3 regions of the Bradyrhizobium sp. SZCCHNS3052 genome follow, and region 1 is predicted to be linked to each of the others. Evidence: predicted binding sites of a transcription regulator. Region 1 holds the regulator's gene; each other region holds the start of a gene.
What was found. Region 1 encodes LexA, which represses DNA repair genes until DNA is damaged. Its sites were predicted from a motif close to TGTTCNNNNTGTGTTCNG; they were not measured.
Positions count from the first base shown of each region.

Region 1 (6,130 bases):
CCTTCTCCAACACCAACCAGCCGCACATCGATCACTTCTCGCCGCGCTATGCCGACCTGCTTGGTCACTTTCGCGAGATCTTCCTGTCGTCGTCGATCGGCCTGCGAAAGCCGGATGCCGAGGCGTATGATCACGTGGTGCGGGCGATCGGCGCGCCGGCCGAGCGGATCGTTTTCTTCGACGATCTCGCTGAAAACATCGACGGCGCGCGAACGAGCGGGCTGCAGGCGGTGCTGGTGCGCTCGACGGCCGACATCGCCGCGGCGCTGGAGGCGCTCGGGATCTGATCGCGTCGCGCAAGGGTGCGTCATGGCCGGCGGCGTGACGTTCTGAAAGGCTGCGCTCGCAATGACGGTGCCCACTCGTGCAAAATTGTTCTCGCGACACGATGTGCCCGAGCTTTGCTGCTCTCATTTCACCCTCCTCCAATCGGAGGGCGCAGGGAATGCCGGGCTGCAGGCCGCAACCCATGGCCCGCCTGCAGAAAAAAAGCAGGCGGCAGTCACCACAGGTCCAGCCGACATCCGGCATTCCCTGCGCGATGGTCTTCACGCTTATACGCGATCTCCCCGGTGCCCGGCTTGTTGGCCACCGTCGCCGACGGGATCATCAGCACCCTTCGGCTTGGCATCAGCTTCGGGATGCCAGGACCACGCGACTTCACGTCCGCGCCATGCCGTTCGTCCGCGCGCCATCAGGGCACGCTGCGACACGTCGCGGCCACCGCATCCCGCGCTCCACGTCCGTGACGATCGCGAAGCGCCCCTCCTGTCGAGCACGGGACCAAATCAGCATAGCAGCTTTTTCCGAAAAAGCGAATCCTAAATGCGACCGCCGGCAACGGCGCCATCCGGCCCGTCTCCCGCCACATCCGCTGGCCGCAGACGAGCCGGCGCCTAAGCGCATCGGCATCGGCGGCGAGATCGTCAAGATCGCGCCGTGCTCGATGACCATCGTCGGCACGCTCGCCGATTGGTCGCAATGGACCGGCGTGACCTTCGACAGCTCGGGCGAGATCGAGGTCCCCGGTGCTCTCGTGCCCGTGCTCGCGTCGGTCGAGCACGACCATGCCGCCTATGTCGAGCCGAATGTCTGGATTCGGCATCCGCTCTGACGCGGTGCAGGTCGTCCGCGCGACGATCAACGCGCCGGCACGACGCGCTCGTTGAGAAATCCGATCACCACGTCGAACGCCTGCCGTCGATTCCGCTCCATCAGGATCATGTGCGTGCCCTGCCCGATCTCGACCAGGCGCTTGTATGGCGCGCTCACGAGGCGAACGAACAGGTCGTGCGCCATCCCGAAGCGGACATCCACATCCCATTCCGTCGCGAGCACGAGAACCGGGCAGTCGATCGTGCTGGGATCGTAGATCGGCTGGTCCACGGTCCAATGCTCGTCCATGTGGCGCGTGCAGATCGAGGGCGTCGCGGCAACGCATATGACGATCGCCTATGACCGGCGCGGATTTGGTGAGACGGTCGCCTATGAGGAAGCTCATTCTCCGGTCGAGGACCTGCTCGCCGTCGTCGACGCGCTCGCGCCGGCGCGGCCGGCGACGCTGATTGCCTGCTCGCAAGGAGGCCGCATCGCGCTCGACTTCGCGCTTCGCCATCCGTCACGTATGGCATCGCTGGTGCTGATCGCACCTTCGATCAGCGGCGCGCCGGAGCCGGTCTATCCACCGGAGATCAAGGCGCTAACGGCGTCGTTGGCCGCTGCCGAGGCCGCACAGGATTGGGATCGGGTCAGCGCTATCAAGGCGCATCTGTGGGTCGACGGTCCCTTGCAGCGCGAGGGACGCATCTCCGGCGAGCCGCGCGAGACGTTCCTGAAGAAGAACGCCGCCGCACTCCGCGCGCCGCCAACCGGCGCGACTCTCGATGTGGCACCAGCCTTCCCACGCCTCGCGGAGATCGTCGCGCCATCGCTCGTCATCCGGGGGGACTTGGACTTTCCTCACATCCAGCAGCGAAGCAGGCTGCTCGCCGCAACAATGCCGAACGGGGTCAGGACATGAGCTGGCCGGAACGGCGCACCTGCCGAGCCTGGAACGTCCGCAGGAGGTCATGCGGTTGATTGCGGACTTTCTCGCGCGATCGTGAGGCAGCGGCCCGGAAACGGCCCACAGCAGACGGTCAGAACGCAGGGAGCGGCCTAGGCCCTTGGCCGCGCCGTGCGCGTTCGGTTAGAAGGCGATTCATTCGATCTGCCGTCTCCGTCCGAAGGAAATCCCATGGCCCTGATGCCGGTGTCTGATGCGTTGTCCGCCGTGCTCGCCGGCGCCGAACCGCTGGCCGAGGAGCAGGTCGGGCTGGACGAAGCGTTTCACCGCATCCTGGCGCGGGACATCGCGGCGCTGCGGACGCAGCCGCCCGAGGCGATGTCGGCGATGGACGGCTATGCCGTGCGCGCGGCGGACGCCGCCCAGGCCAAGGCGCGGCTGAAGATCATCGGCGAGGTTGCGGCGGGGCGGCCGTTCGATCGCGTGGTTGGACCCGGCGAGGCGGCGCGGATCTTCACCGGTGGCGTTGTTCCGGAGGGCGCGGACGCGGTGGTGATCCAGGAGGACACGATCGCCGAAGATGGCCACGTCGTGATCACCGAGGCCGCGATCAAGGGCCGGCATATCCGGCCGGCGGGCGTCGACTTTCACCAGGGCATGGTGCTGCTGAAGTCCGGGCGCCGGCTCAGCGACCGCGACCTGTCGCTGGCGGCCAGCATGAATCATCCGGCGCTGCCGGTGCGGCGCCGGCCGAAGGTGGCGCTGCTCGCCACCGGCGACGAGCTGGTGATGCCGGGCTCGACACCCGGCCCGGGCCAGATCGTCTATTCCAACGGCTACGCCTTGCGGGCGATGGTGCGCAACGAGGGCGGGACCCCGATCGATCTCGGCATCGCCGCGGATACGATGGAGGCGACGATCGCCGGCATCCGCCGGGCCCGAGAGGCCAAGGCCGACATCCTGATCACGACCGGCGGCGCCTCGGTCGGCGATCACGACCTGGTCAAGCAGGCGCTCGAAGCCGAGGGCGTCGAGATGGCGTTCTGGAAGATCGCGATGCGGCCGGGCAAGCCGATGATGCACGGACGGCTCGGCGACGTCAGGGTGATCGGACTGCCCGGCAATCCGGTGTCGTCCTATGTCTGCGCCCTCCTGTTCCTGGTGCCGCTGATTCGGCGGCTGCTCGGCCGCGACGAGGCCGTGATGCCGCGCGAGACCGCCCTGCTCGGCCGCGAGCTCGGGCCGAACGATTCGCGCGAGGACTATCTGCGGGCGCGGCTCGAAGAGCGCGCCGACGGCACGCTGGTTGCGACCCCGGTGAGCCAGCAGGATTCGTCGCTGCTTGGGAATCTCGCGCTCTCGCAGGCGGTGGTGATCCGGCCGGCGTTTGCGCCGAAGGCGCCTGCCGGCAGCCCGTGCGAGATCCTGCGCCTGCCGAACTGAGCCGCTTCCCCGGTAAAGCCCGGTCTGTTCATCATATTTTTAGGATTGCGGAACACACATCGAACATATAGTGTCCGTTCATGATTTGTTTTTAGTATGTTGCGGGCGACGCGATGACGGTCCGACTCCAGGGCGCTCTCAGCCGGTTTGTGCGCGAGGCGCAGCTCCTGGACTCGGACGACAACAAACCGGGGACCAGGTCGAGATGCTGACGCGCAAACAGTACGAACTTCTGCGGTTCATCAACGAGCGGCTCAAGGAAGCCGGCGTGCCGCCGTCCTTCGACGAGATGAAGGATGCGCTCGATCTGCGCTCGAAGTCCGGCATTCATCGCCTGATCACGGCGCTCGAGGAGCGCGGCTTCATCCGCCGGCTGCCCAACCGCGCCCGCGCGATCGAGGTGATCAAGCTGCCCGAGCTGTCACAGGCCGCCAACAACCGCCGCGGCTTCACCCCATCGGTGATCGAGGGCAATCTCGGCAAGGTGCGCACCAGCACTCCCGCGCTGGACGATGGCGAGCGCCCCGTCGCAGTGCCGGTGATGGGCCGCATCGCCGCCGGTACTCCGATCGAGGCGCTACAGACGCGCAGCCACACCATCAGCGTGCCTGCCGACATGCTCGGCAACGGCGATCACTATGCGCTCGAGGTACGCGGCGACTCCATGGTCGATGCCGGCATCCTCGACGGCGACATGGCGCTGATCCAACGCAACGAGACCGCCGACACCGGCGACATCGTGGTGGCGCTGATCGACGATGAGGAAGCGACGTTGAAGCGCTTCCGCCGCCGCGGCGCATCGATCGCGCTGGAGCCGGCCAACACCGCCTACGAGGTACGCATCCTGCCGCCGAACCGGGTGAAGATCCAAGGCAAGCTGGTCGGGCTGTACCGCAAGTACTGATCGCGAATGGGATCGGTCGATGGGCGGCGGGCGCACGCGCTTTCGCCGCCGATCGGAGGCTGCCCAGCAAAATACGTCACGCGCGAATGCACCTCATGATGTGCAGCGCGGCATGCTCAAACGCTTGTGATCGGCCGCGGGCACACGCGATGCAGATCAGCGCAGAATTGCCGCGAAGCGCGCGCTAACATCACCATCGATGTCCACTCTGATAGAGGCCTGCGCCTGTCCGGGGGGAGCGTGGGTCGGCTATCTCTCAACGAGGAGCGATCCGATGTGTGACTACAGCCTCCATGCGGTTGCGTCCCGTCCCGCCAAGGTCGGCGAGACGTTGATCTCGATGACCTTCCGTGGCACCGCCACCCGCGGCTTCGCCCTGGAGAGCGAGCCGACCGTCGCAGTCTGCATGCTGCCCGGCACCGAGTTGGCCTTCGCCGAGGACGTCCGCTACGACAGCCGCTGGCTCTGGACCCGGACGATCCGCGAGCGCGTCGCAAAGTTCAACAGCATCGAGACTCACATTCCCGATCGCCATCACGACGCGATCGAATTCGCCGACGGCCGCCACGTGCTGGTGACCCAGCTCTGCGAGGGCCAGCGCGTCACCGTGCTGCAATTGCCGGTCAGCAAGCAGCCGGCGGAGCGACGCCCGGACATCGCCGAGGACGTGCCGCCTTCGCAGGCCACACCGATTCGCCGCATCAGCATCACCTGAGGGGTCTCCGCATCGGCATTTCTCTCGGTCGTGAGCGAGCTTTCGACCGTGGGAGATTTGGGTTCTGCAAGCGCAAAGTCCTCTCGGGCGAACCTCACGCCCCGGCATCGCATCGGATAGGAACGACATCCCTCGGCCGGCATGATGTGCCGGGGGAGCCTGCCGCCGTGGTCAACAAGATCGATTGGAACAAGGCCGCCGGGATCACCGAGCCCGGCTGCGATATGCTTGTGTTCGGATGGCTGACAGGGCTGACGACATCGCCATCTGGCAACGCTATCCGCGCGCTGCGTTCACGCTGGCCGAAAGCCCCTCGCGGTTCGATGGACTTGGCAACATGGACCTGGCGACACCGAGTATCATCTCGGCACGCTCGAGCTGCCCGGCACTCAGTCTTCCTCGCCCTGCTCCGTCTCCGGCGGCGTCGCGTCCTGAGGCCGCGCGGCCGGCGCGCGCGGCGTCAGCGTCGTGTCGAACTCGCCGGCCTCGGCGGGCGCCGGCCACCATGGGCGGTCGGTGCCGCCGGCGCGCGCCGGCGTGACGGCGAAGCTCCTGCCCTGCCGCACCAGCATCAAGGCGCCCTGCTGCCGCAGCCGCTCGCGATCGATGACGGCCGCCGCGCAGGATGACGGCGCGGCGCGCGCGGTGACGATGAGCGCGACGCGGGCGCAATCATCGGCGAGCGCCTCGGCGCGCAGGGTCAGGGCGGCGAATCGGCCGTCGGCCATTGCGACCACGCAGCCCGCCTCGTCGCAGGAGACGCCATCGGTGAGCGATGAATCCGCCGGCAGCCGGGCATCGGCGTCGGCCGCGAGCCACTCCTTGGTGGCGAACACGTCCTTGCCGATGCGCATCGCATGCAGACGCCCGTCACGGCCGCGCACCGCCACCGCGCGCCCATCGCCGGCGATCAGCGCGTCGGGCAGCGGCGTCGCGGCGGCCCACGCGGTGGCCACCACGAGCCCCACGGCGCCCGACCAGCGCAGCGGTGTGCGCAGCAGGCCGATCAGGATGACACCGAGGCTGGCCAGGATCAGTGGACCGATGCCGAAGGCCGGGATGC
Region 1 covers NZ_JAUETB010000001.1:1,728,886-1,735,015, forward strand. The annotation lists gene QX073_RS07905 (HAD family phosphatase) at 1-287, shown strand, start outside; gene QX073_RS07910 (hypothetical protein) at 746-1,114, shown strand; gene QX073_RS07915 (hypothetical protein) at 1,141-1,404, opposite strand; gene QX073_RS07920 (alpha/beta hydrolase) at 1,403-2,020, shown strand; gene glp (gephyrin-like molybdotransferase Glp) at 2,237-3,448, shown strand; gene lexA (transcriptional repressor LexA) at 3,654-4,352, shown strand; gene QX073_RS07935 (hypothetical protein) at 4,627-5,067, shown strand; partial or broken gene QX073_RS07940 (ComEC/Rec2 family competence protein) at 5,457-6,130, opposite strand, start outside.

Region 2 (6,130 bases), on a different contig from region 1:
CCCGAAAGCATTGCGCGGTCGGAGCGCCAGCGCGTCGCCGCCGAGGACGGGGCGAAGGCGCGCGCCGAATGGGATCAGCGCGCGACCGCGGTCCGCAAGAACATGGAGCGGCTGCGCGTGTTGCGGCTCGCCAAGGAAGCGGAAGCTGCGCAAGCGGGTTCTGACGCGGCGCCTGCGCCGAAGCGGCGGAAGAAGGTCGCTCGCTAGGGCGGTTTCGTCTCGCCTTCCGACGTCGGCTGCCCGGTGGAACTATCGGAACTTCAGATCCGTTGCCGGTGCTCGAACAGACGGGCGATCCATGCCTGATCATTACGTCTCAACCGCGTCCCGCGTACAGACCCGACCTTCGTACCGAGGAGGCTGACGTGGCCAAGTCGACAGCTACAGACGTTCGCATCGCCAAGGACGAGACGCAGCGTGGAGGCCAGACGATCGCATTCGCGCTCGCAATCGGCGCCACGCGGCAGGTCTGTCATCTCGAGACCTGCTTTTGCACCCGCAACCAGGCGTTCGCCTATCTGCAGCGAAACCGCACGGCGTTCGAGCAGATGGCGCGCGAGCAGTTCGCCCGTGGCGAGGTGACCGACGGCGTCATCCATCTGCGCATGATCTGAGGCGATCCGCCACACGCGGGCCTCTGAAGACGCTGCCCGACGCGCAACGCGCCGTTGCTACTCCGCCTTCTGTTTGACCGGAAGCGGGACGCGCTCATAGGACGCGGGCAGATTGACGGGCCGGTAGTCCTGCGATTCTGCGATCCGCATCAGCACGCTCTCGTGGATGAACGCGCCCTCGGGAATGAAGCGCGGCTCGCAATTCGGAACGTACAATCCGAAATGCGCCTTGCGCTCCGGCCACTCCTTGTACGTCGCGCTCTTCGGCAGCCATTCCAGCAGCCGCCAGGCCGGCGTCATCGAATCGTGCAGGGGGCCCTGGACGCTCGGCGCCACATAGGAGAACGGACTGTTCTTGCGCTGCACGCCCCAGGCGAGCTGATTCACCGTGCGCGGATTGACCGTCAGCCCGGCCTCGACCGCCTCGTCGATCATCCACAGCAGCGGATATTTCGAAGCCGCCGACCGCACCTCGGGATAGCCGCCGCCGACGTCGGAATGCACGCCGGCGAACCACACCTGTTTGGCGTCCTGCGGTCGCGCCTGCGCCTTGTTGAAGCGGTTCGGCGTGAAGGTCTGCGGCATCCCCCACGGCTTCAGCCGGAACATGCAGCGGCGCTCGTCGATCGCCGCAGCCTGACGGAAGATCTTCACGCTCGGGTTCTCGATCGTGAAGGCGAGCTCCTCAAGGCTCGGCAGCGCAAACAGCCGGTCGGTGCGCGGCACGATCACGCTCGCCACCGTGTCCCACACGCCGACGAAATGGATCGTCGGCCAGCGCGTCGAGGTGATCCGCGCGAACTGCGCGGCCTGGTCGGCGCGGCTCTCCGGGATCGGCCCGTCCTCCTCGGTGCTCTCGAGCTCCTTGGTGATGCCGCGCCCGGCCTTCGGATTGTCGGAGGAGTACTTCTTGTAGGCAATCACGCCCGGGCCGACGAGATTGATCTGACCCGGCGAGATCAGCCCGATCTTGTGGATCAGCCCGGCCAGCACGCGCACGGTGTAGGCGCCCCGCGAGAAGCCGAACAGGAAGATGCGATCGCCGTCCTGGTACTGCGTGGCCAGGAAAGAGTAGGCGTTGATGACGTTGTCGTCGAGGCCGTAGCCCGTCGCGAGCCCCAGCACCATGTTGAAATTGGCCTTGAAGCGATGCCAGCTGTCGGGCTGCGTCAACGTGCCGACGCCGGGATCGTAGAACACGACCTGATGCGGTGTCGTCTTGTCGGTCTTGCGCAGGCACCGATAAAGCTTGAGCACGTTCGAGATGTTCTCGCTGATCTCGTTGCCGGTGCCGTCGCAGCAGATGACAATATTCTTCATGGCAAAGGAATGTCCGCAATAATGCTACCGCAACGAGTGTAGAGCATCCGGCTGGTGTTGGGGAGGTCGGTTCCCTATGGCACTTCGTCTGGGTCGCTGTTGCGCGCGGCGCGGCGGACATCGCGAAGTGACTGCGGGGCGCCGTTGTACGAACGGATGGTCACCCGACCAGTCCTGCCGCCCCACGCCTGCTGCCCGTGTCCAGAGTTGTCAGTTGGTCACGGCATCCGCAAGCAAAACGGCCGGATCTCTCGACCCGGCCGTTTCGACATCTCGTTCAGCTTGAAGCCGCGCCCGTGACGCGTCCGGCTTCTGCATCAATCCTGAATTTCGGCGCGCTCTCTCAGCTCGCCTTGGCGACCGGGGCAGCGTCCGCCGCCTTCTTCTCGATGGCGCGCTTCAGCTCCAGCGCGCGCGGCGACAGGGTCGCGGCGTTGGCCTTGAGCAGATAGGCATCGAGGCCGCCATTGTGGTCGACGCTCTTGAGCGCGTTGGTGGAGACGCGCAGGCGCACGTTGCGGCCGAGTGCATCCGAGATGAAGGTCACGTTGCACAGGTTCGGCAGGAAGCGCCGCTTGGTCTTGATGTTGGAGTGGCTGACCTTGTGGCCAACCTGGGGACCCTTGGCCGTCAGTTCACAGCGCCGCGACATGGCAATAAATCCTCTCTCATCCCCGCACCCTTCGTCCGCCTGTGTCGGCGGGCCGCGGGGGTCCAAAACTCGTCCAGCTCGTCTCTGGGAGATGCGGTCGTATAGGGGGGATGCGGCTTTTCGTCAAGGTTTTGAAGGCCGCAGCGAATAGAGGGAGCCGGGCCGGCGAACCCGAAGGGCGCGACCCGTGCATCCTCCTGGTCGGGCCGAAATCGCCAACCAGCAGAAAAGCAGGCGTATAATCAATAGCATAGCCGATAGTTTAGACCATATAAAGGGCGCATTCGGACGTGATGGATGGATATCCCGCGAACAGTCCGAAATGCCGGAATGGCGGCATGCTGGCGCGGTCGGAGGTTCGCGGCTCGGTTCCGGCAGAGCTGCGGATGACGGTCTGAGTGCTGTTCAGCTGCAAAGCGCTGGACAAACCGCCATTGTCGGACGGTTCGCGTTGTTTGAAGGCGTTTTTGGCTTAAGTAGCAGGGACGGCGCGTCGGATCGGTCCGGCGCTCAGGCAGGCGGATCGGTAGGATCATTCGTCACGTGACCATCATCTCGGTTCCCTCATTTCTCTGCTGTCGCCTGGCCGCGGCCGGGGCAGCGCTCTGCCTGTTGTTGCTGGCGCAAAACGCCCAGGCGCAGGCTCGGTTGGACGCTCAATACGAGGCTTCCCTGGCTGGCATCCCCGTCGGCAAGGGTACCTGGGCGGTCGAGATCGGGGATGATCAGTATGGTGCCGCGGCTCAGGGCGGCACCGCCGGCCTGCTCAAGAGCTTCTCGCAAGGATCAGGCACCGGCTCGGTGCAGGGGCGCGTCGTCAACGGCGCCCTGGTCGGCCAGAGCTACCAGGCCTCGACCACGACGGGAAAGAAATCCGAGCAGATCCGCATCAATCTGCAGAACGGTACTGTGAAGGACTTCGCCATCGAGCCGGCGCCTCCGGTCGATCCCGACCGCATTCCGGTGACGGATGCCCACAAGCGTGGCGTGCTCGATCCGATGACGGCCTCTCTGGTGCGCGTGCCGGGCAACGGCGAGCTGCTGTCGCCGGACTCGTGCCGCGGCGCTGCGCCCGTGTTCGACGGCCGCATGCGCTACGAGCTCAAGCTCGACTACAAGCGCATGGAGAACGTCAAGGCAGACAAGGGTTATCGTGGCCCGGCGCTGGTCTGCGCGATCTACTTCACGCCAGTCGCGGGCTACATCCCGGACCGGCCGGTGATCAAATATCTGGCTCAGGCCCGCAACATGGAGATCTTCTTCGTGCCGATCGCCGGCACCCGTGTGCTGGTGCCGTTCAAGATGGTGATCCCGACCCCGTTGGGGACCGCGATGCTGGAAGCGACGTCGTTCATCACCCAGGCGGCGCCGCACGTCGCCAAGACCCAGTAGTGCGTCGTTTCTCTGCTCCTCCACATCGGAATCTCGTCGTTGCGGCACAGCCCCGTCAGCGGCCGTGGCGTGATGGTCTGACGGCATGCCGTCCGCTATCGCTTGAATCCGATGGAGATTCCGGGTTCGCGCTGCATGATCTCCGGACTGACGGGCTCATGAGCTCCGATTTGTCGGTACCCCCTATGGATGCTGTCTGCTGCGCGTGAATCCGTTTGACTCTTCCCTGATTCTGATTCGACTCGGGACGCGCTGAACGCGCGCCAGTTCCATCGCGAAAGCGTTGCTTGTGGAGCCCGCGAAAACTTGATCTAGTGCTGGCTTGATGGCAGAGCGCGAGATGTTGCGGTGAACGAAGCCGGAAAGCCGACGGAGTCAGCGATTCCTTCGCGATTCGTTCTCAAGGCGTTCCGAAGCTTAAGCTGCGTCACTATATGCGTCACAATGTGAGACAGGGGTCAGCATCGCAGCCTCTCCAGACACACGATTATTCCGCATCCGTCGCGCGTGAACGGCGCGCTTCCAACGCCGGCTTCGAGACCCACATTTAACGAATGGCTTTTCCGTCCTCTTCGGCTGCCTCGCCTTTCGAGCGCACGTCCGACCGCGCTCCCGGAAGCGGCGTCACCGCCGTGCTCGGCCCCACCAACACCGGCAAGACGCATCTGGCGATCGAGCGCATGCTCGCGCATTCCTCCGGCATCATCGGACTGCCGCTGCGGCTGCTCGCGCGTGAGGTCTACAACAAGATCGCCGATCGCGTCGGCAGCGAGGCCGTCGCGCTGATCACCGGCGAGGAGAAGATCAAGCCGAAAAATCCGCGCTACTGGGTGTCGACCGTCGAAGCGATGCCCAGGGATCTCGACGTGTCGTTCCTGGCCGTCGACGAGATCCAGATCGCGTCCGATCTGGAGCGCGGCCACGTCTTCACCGACCGCATCCTCAATCGCCGCGGTCGCGACGAGACGCTGCTGCTGGGTGCTGCGACGATGCGCCCCATCATCGAGCGTCTGCTGCCGGGCGCGTCGATGGTGACGCGGCCACGATTGTCGCAACTCGAATTCGCCGGTGATCGCAAGATCACGCGACAGCCGCGCCGGACCGCTATCGTGGCGTTCTCGGCCGACGAGGTCTACGCCATCGCCGAGCTGATCCGCCGCCAGCATGGCGGCGCCGCTGTCGTGCTGGGATCGCTGTCGCCGCGAACCCGCAACGCGCAGGTGGCGATGTTCCAGAACGGTGACGTCGACTATCTCGTCGCCACCGATGCGGTCGGCATGGGGCTCAATCTCGACGTCGATCACGTCGCCTTCGCGTCCGACCGCAAATATGACGGCTATCAGTTCCGCCGGCTCACGCCGTCGGAATTTGCCCAGATCGCCGGCCGTGCCGGACGCGCGACGCGCAATGGCACGTTCGGCACCACCGGACGTTGTGCGCCATTCGAGCCCGAGCTGGTCAATGCGCTCCAGAACCATGCCTTCGATACCGTGAAGGTGCTGCAATGGCGCAACTCCCGGCTTGATTTCGCGTCCTTGAGCGCGCTTCAGGTCTCGCTGGCGGTCGCGCCGGCGCATGAGGCGCTGACGCGCGCGCCGATTGCGGAGGACCTGCGCGTGCTCGATCACGCCGCGCGCGATGCCGAGGTGCGCGACATCGCTCACGGCGCGGCCGCGGTCGAGCGTCTGTGGGAAACCTGCCAGATTCCCGACTATCGCAGGCTGTCGCCGGCCGCCCATGCGGAGCTGGTGACCACCGTGTTCGGCTTCCTGATGCAGAAGGGGCGTATTCCGGACGCCTGGTACGCGGCCCAGGTCGATCAGGCCGACCGCGTCGATGGCGACATCGATACGCTGTCGGGGCGGATTGCACAGATCCGTACCTGGACCTTCGTGGCCAACCGGCCCGACTGGCTGCGCGACCCTGATTATTGGCAGGGGATTACCCGCGAACTCGAAAATAAATTGTCAGACGCCCTTCATGAACGGCTCACGGAGCGTTTCGTTGATCGTCGTACCAGTGTATTGATGCGGCGCCTGCGGGAGAACAGTGTTTTGAATACGGAAATCGGCAAGACTGGCGAAGTGATCGTTGAAGGGCACGCGATCGGCCGCCTGGATGGATTCACCTTCGCGCCCGACGCCGCCGAAGC
Region 2 covers NZ_JAUETB010000004.1:588,807-594,936, forward strand. The annotation lists gene QX073_RS17560 (transcriptional regulator) at 1-207, shown strand, start outside; gene QX073_RS17565 (hypothetical protein) at 366-614, shown strand; gene QX073_RS17570 (DUF2235 domain-containing protein) at 672-1,934, opposite strand; gene rpmB (50S ribosomal protein L28) at 2,278-2,586, opposite strand; gene QX073_RS17580 (DUF3108 domain-containing protein) at 3,202-3,978, shown strand; gene QX073_RS17585 (helicase-related protein) at 4,533-6,130, shown strand, end outside.
Region 2: QX073_RS17585 (helicase-related protein) is a predicted target of LexA. The motif match lies at 4,374-4,391, and genes of this name have one in related genera.

Region 3 (6,130 bases), on a different contig from region 1:
AGATGCGCGCGGCGGCGGCCGAGCGCGACCAGGCTGGCGAGCTGCGGATCGCCGGCGACCGCCTGGAGCGGCTGGTTGGTACGGCGCTCAAAACTCTCGACGAAGAAACGGGAGATGTCGCGGGCCGGCATCGCCGTCGCGACCTCGCGGTCGCCGAGCAACGGCAGCACCACAGCGCTGCCCGCCGCGAGGATGGCGGGCGCGGCGATCGCAACCGCCCAGACCAGGCGCAGCAGCCGCTGCCGCCGCAGATAGATCAGATCACCCGACGCGACCACCAGGGCAAGGCCGACCATGGTCAGGGTCACGGCAGTGCCGCCGAACACGGTCGAGAGGCCGAACAGGCCGGCGATCAGACTGCCGGCCAGCGCCGGTGCAATCGCGAAGCAATAGACGAAGTCGCGCGCGAGCGGCGGCACCGAGCGGCGATAGATGATCGGCGCATCGGTCTCGCCGCGATTGATCCAGCCGGCGTCGAGCAGCACCAGCAGCAGCACGGCCGAGATCGCCAGCAGCAGCCCCCCCGCCAGCGCGAGCCAATGCCAGGCGCGCACCGAGAGCTCGGCGAGAATGGGCAGCGCTGGTAAGCCGACACTGTCGGAGCGCAGCACGAAAATGAGATAAGGCAGCGCCAGCGCCACCACCACGAGCAGCGCGAACAGCGGATCGAACGAGCGCAGCACGCGGCGGCCCTGCGCGGTCGAGACCACGAAGCCCGCGATCAGCAGCAGCAGGCCGGTGGCGGCCGGCGTGGTCAGCAGCAGCAGGCCGGCCTCGATCGACCAGGCAAACCAGGCGTTGCGCCGGCCCTCGCCGAGAATCCGCCAGCTATGCAGCAGCAGCAGCGCCCAGAGCGGACGCGCCAGCACCTCCGGACCGAATTCCAGCGTGGGCGCACCGAACGCGGTGATGGTCATGGTCAGCAGCACGGCAAGCACCGCCTGCTGGCCGCCGACGATCGCCGCCGCCAGGAGATACATCACCCACAGACTGAGCGCCGAGCACAGCACGGCCAGCACGTAGACGCCGAGCAGATGATTGCCGGCAAGGCGATAGGCGACGTCCGACAGCCAGACCGACAGCGGCGGCCCGAGATCGGTGCCGACCTGGTACTCGCGTCCGAACGCGATGGTGGTGGCAAGCTGGCCGGGCGGGCTGCGATAGAACAGCATTGCCACGCCGAGCCACATCAGGGCCTGGCACAGCACCACGATGACGACGACCAGCCGCGGCCTTGCGCGGATCAGTTCGACAACCAGGGACGTGAAACGCATGAACGGCTGGATCGCTTGGCTGAATCGCTGAGGACGTCGAGGAGGCCGGCAGGACCGTCGCTCATCCGCAGCAGCCTCGCTGTCCGACGCCCGCAATCGATACCGCACGATCGGGGCGCACAACACCGCCCCTGCTGCGAGGAGTGACACTTCGTGCTGGCTGGCTGACCAAAACTATTAAGACCGCGGCGACCGCGAGGCAACCTGCATCAGACCCCGACCGAGATTTCGGTGGATGTCACCACGGTCACCTCGGCAAACAAATCCGGCTCCGGGACGTCGGTCCACGGCTGGTGCTTGCGCCGTGCGGCCACGACGGGTGCGAACAGGCTGCGATGATGCACCGACGGTCCGAGCCGGTCCAGCGCAGCGAGGTGCTCCGGCACGGCATACCCCTTGTGCTGCTCGAAGCCGTAGCCGGGGCAATCCTGCGCCAGCGCGCACATCAGCCGGTCGCGCGTGACCTTGGCGACGATCGAGGCGGCCGCAATCGACATCACCAGGCCATCGCCGCCGATCACCGCCTCGCAGCCGCAATCGACGTCGATGCGGTCGCGGCCGTCGACGAAGACGTGCTTCGGCGCCTCGGGCAACGCCCTCACGGCGCGCGACAGCGCCCACAGCGAGGCCCGCAGGATGTTGTCGCGATCGATTCGCGCCGGCGAGGCGACAGCCACTGCGAACGCCGACGTCTTGCAGATCTTGTCGAACAGCGCCTCGCGCTGCTCCGCGCTCAGCCGCTTGGAGTCATCGAGGCCTTTCGGGATGCGCGCGGGATCGAGAATCACGGCCGCGGCGACCACCGGACCGGCCAGCGGCCCCCGTCCCGCCTCGTCGCAACCGGCGACCGGCCAGATGCCCTGCTTGAGCAGCGCGCGCTCCCGCCGGAAGCTCGGCGGCGCCACCGCGATGACGCCCTTGCCGAGCCTGGCGGCCGACCTGCCGGCAGCATTCGTGGCGACAGGCTTGGTTGCGGCCTTTGCAGGTGCGCTCTTCGCCACGGCGCCGCTCGTCGCCTGCGCCCTGCCCGGCTTCTTTGACTGATCGCGAATCATGGCCGGCATGGTGCGAAACGGCCCGCGGCGGCGCAACCCCGAACGGACCTCATTCCCCGCTATTCGCCCCTTGCCGGCGACCGACTACGCCGGCAGGTGCACTCGATCATCCTCGCCGACATCAATCCCCGGCGCGATCACCACTTCCCAGACATGACCGTCCGGATCGGAGAAGTAGCCGCTGTAACCGCCATAGTCGGTTCGTTGCGCCGGCTTCAGCAGCATCGCGCCTTTCTCCACCGCCGACGCGAGCGCCGCATCGACCTCGGCCTCCGAGCGGCAGTTCCATGCCAGCGTCACGCCGCGGAACGCCTGGGGGCGAGGTGCGTCCGGCACGCCCGCATCATCGGCGAGCGCGCCCCACGGGTACAGCGCCAGCACCGTCCCGCCGGTCTCGAAGAATGCCACGGCCTCGCCGGTCGCGCGGAATTTTCGGGCGAAGCCGAGCGACGTATAGAAGGCGATGCTCCGCCGCATCTCGGATACACCGAGTGTGATGACGGTGAACCGCGGAACGCTCGCTTGTGCGCTCATCAACTGCTCTCCGCACGCTTCAGAACAGGCTGAGTTGCTGCCCGCCGCCCTTCGGCCGGACGAAATGATCGGTCGTCAGCTTGGTCCGGCGCTTGTTCAGGCCGAGCTTTTCGCAGGCGATCTCGAAGCGGCGGCCTATCATCCAGGCCATCGGGCCTGTCCCCTTCATTCGCGTGCCCCATTGCGAGTCGTAATCGCGGCCGCCGCGCATGTCGCGGATCAGGGTGAAGACGTGGCGGTAGCGGTCGGGATAATGCTCGAGCAGCCATTCGCGGAACAGGTCGCGCACCTCCAGCGGAAGGCGCAGCAGCACATAGGCCGCCTCCTTGACGCCGGCATGGGCGGCGGCATCGAGGATGCGCTCGATCTCGCTGTCGTTCAGCGCCGGGATCACCGGCGCCACCATCACCGTGGTCGGAATGCCGGCCCTGGACAGCGCCTGCAGCGCCTCCAGCCGTTTCGACGGCGTCGAGGCCCGCGGCTCCATGGTGCGCGCCAGCTTCGGATCCAGCGTGGTCACGGAGATCGCGACCTTCGCCAGGTTCCTCTTGGCCATCCGCGCCAGGATGTCGGCATCACGCATCACCAGCGCCGACTTGGTCACGATCCCGACGGGATGGCCAACCTTTTCCAGCACCTCGAGGATGCCGCGCATGATCTTCCGCTCGCGCTCGATCGGCTGATAGGGATCGGTGTTGGTTCCGATCGCGATCATCCTCGGCTCGTAGCCGCTGGCCGCGAGCTCCTTTTCCAGGAGCGCGGGCGCATCCGGCTTCACGAACAGCTTGGATTCGAAGTCGAGACCAGGCGACAGCCCGAGAAACGCATGGGTCGGTCGCGCGAAGCAGTAGACACAGCCATGCTCGCAGCCGCGATACGGGTTGATCGAGCGATCGAAACCGATGTCCGGCGAGTCGTTGCGGGTGATGACCTTGCGCGAGGTATCGGTCGCGACCGTGGTCTTGAACGGCGGCAAGTCCTCGAGACTCTGCCAGCCATCGTCGAAGACGACGCGAGCCTCCGCTTCGTAGCGGCCGCTCGCATTGGATTGTGCACCCCGGCCGCGGCGCCGGCCCCGTTCGATGGCGACCGCGAGTTCGGGGAAGTCGTTTTCCGGGCCAGATGAAGGCGCGCCCACCGGCTCGGAGGGCACCGGGACCGGCGGGCGCTTGAGGGCATGTGAAGATGCTCGGCTCATGGCCAAGACATAGCACATAGAAAGAACAATACAAGAACAAAAGAGAACAACGCCTCGGAACGGTTCTGGAGCCCGCGCAGGGCCAACCATCACATTCCCGTTCTATCCTTCGCAGCGCACTGGAACGGAATGGTGCGGCGTTACTCTAATGCACTTCCCGCAGGCGCGAAGCGGACGGCAAGCGAGGTTCCATGAACATCACGTCTTCCCATCAGACCAACACAGCCGACGATCTCGACCTGCTCGATCGCTATTGGCGCGCGGCGAACTATCTCTCGGTCGGGCAGATCTATCTGCTGGACAACCCGCTGCTGCGCGAGCCGCTGAAAGCGGAGCACGTCAAGCCGCGCCTGCTCGGCCACTGGGGGACGACGCCCGGACTGAATTTCATCTACGCCCATCTCAATCGCGCCATCCAGGCGCAGGATCTCGACGTCATCTACGTGTGCGGTCCCGGCCATGGCGGCCCCGGCATGGTCGCCAACACCTATCTCGAAGGCAGCTACAGCGAGATCTATCCGGACATCACGCGCGATGCCGATGGCCTGCGCAAGCTGTTCCGGCAGTTCTCCTTCCCCGGCGGCATTCCGAGCCATGCCGCGCCCGAAACGCCGGGCTCGATCCACGAAGGCGGCGAGCTCGGCTACGCGCTGGTCCACGCCTATGGTGCGGCGTTCGACAACCCCGATCTGATCGTGGCCTGCGTGGTCGGCGACGGCGAAGCCGAGACCGGGCCGCTCGCCGCATCCTGGCATTCGAACAAGTTCCTGAACCCGGCCCATGACGGCGCGGTGCTGCCGATTTTGCATCTCAACGGCTACAAGATCGCCAATCCCACCGTGCTCGGCCGCATGGGCGATGCCGAGATCAAATGCCTGTTCGAGGGCTACGGTTACGAGCCGCTGTTCGTCGAAGGCGCGGAGCCGAAGGCGATGCATCGCCAGATGGCGGACGCGCTCGATGTCGCGCTCGCGAGCATCCGCTCGATCCAGCAGAATGCGCGTCAGCCGGATGCAACGATCCAACGGCCGCGCTGGCCGATGATCGTGCTGCGCAGCCCGAAGGGCTGGACCGGGCCGAAGGAGGTCGACGGCCTCAAGGTCGAAGGCTTCTGGCGCGCCCATCAGGTGCCGATCGCCAATCCCCGCGGCAAGCCGGAGCATCTCGCGCTGCTCGAAGCGTGGATGAAAAGCTACGAGCCGGAAACGCTGTTCGACGGCCACGGCCGGCTCGTGCCGGAGCTGCAGGCACTGGCACCGAAGGGCACGCGGCGCATGGGCGCCAACCCGCATGCCAATGGCGGTCTGCTCAAGCGCGAGCTCAGGCTCCCAGACTACCAGCATTTTGCGGTCGAGGTGTCCTCTCCGGGCCAGACCATGGCTGAAGCCACGCGCGAGCTCGGCAAGTTCCTGCGCGACGTGATCACGCTGAATGCAGAGACACGCAACTTCCGCATCATGGGCCCGGACGAGACCGCCTCGAACCGGCTCGATGCCGTATTCGAGGTCACCGAGCGGGTGTGGATGGAAGGCATCGAGCCCTACGATGTCCACCTCGCCCATGACGGCCGCGTGATGGAGGTGCTGAGCGAGCATCTCTGCCAGGGCTGGCTGGAGGGCTATCTGCTCACCGGCCGCCACGGCCTGTTCTCCTGCTACGAGGCGTTCATCCACATCGTCGATTCGATGTTCAACCAGCACGCCAAATGGCTGAAGGTGTCACGCGAGCTGCCGTGGCGGCGCCCGATCGCGTCGCTGAACTATCTCCTGACCTCGCATGTCTGGCGGCAGGACCATAACGGCTTCAGCCATCAGGACCCCGGCTTCGTCGACCTCGTTGCCAACAAGAAGGCGGACATCGTCCGCATCTACTTCCCGCCGGACGCCAATACGCTGTTGTGGATCGCGGACCACTGCCTGCGCACCTACGACCGCATCAACGTCATCGTTGCCGGCAAGCAGCCGGCGCCGCAATGGCTGTCGATGCAGGAGGCGGCGACGCATTGCGACGCCGGCATCGGCATCTGGTCTTGGGCCGGCACCGAGCCCGCCGACGAGGAGCCCGACGTG
Region 3 covers NZ_JAUETB010000007.1:214,609-220,738, reverse strand. The annotation lists gene QX073_RS22360 (glycosyltransferase family 39 protein) at 1-1,274, opposite strand, end outside; gene QX073_RS22355 (ribonuclease HII) at 1,484-2,338, opposite strand; gene QX073_RS22350 (VOC family protein) at 2,414-2,863, opposite strand; gene QX073_RS22345 (PA0069 family radical SAM protein) at 2,883-4,061, opposite strand; gene QX073_RS22340 (phosphoketolase family protein) at 4,253-6,130, shown strand, end outside.
Region 3: QX073_RS22345 (PA0069 family radical SAM protein) is a predicted target of LexA. The motif match lies at 4,083-4,100, and genes of this name have one in related genera.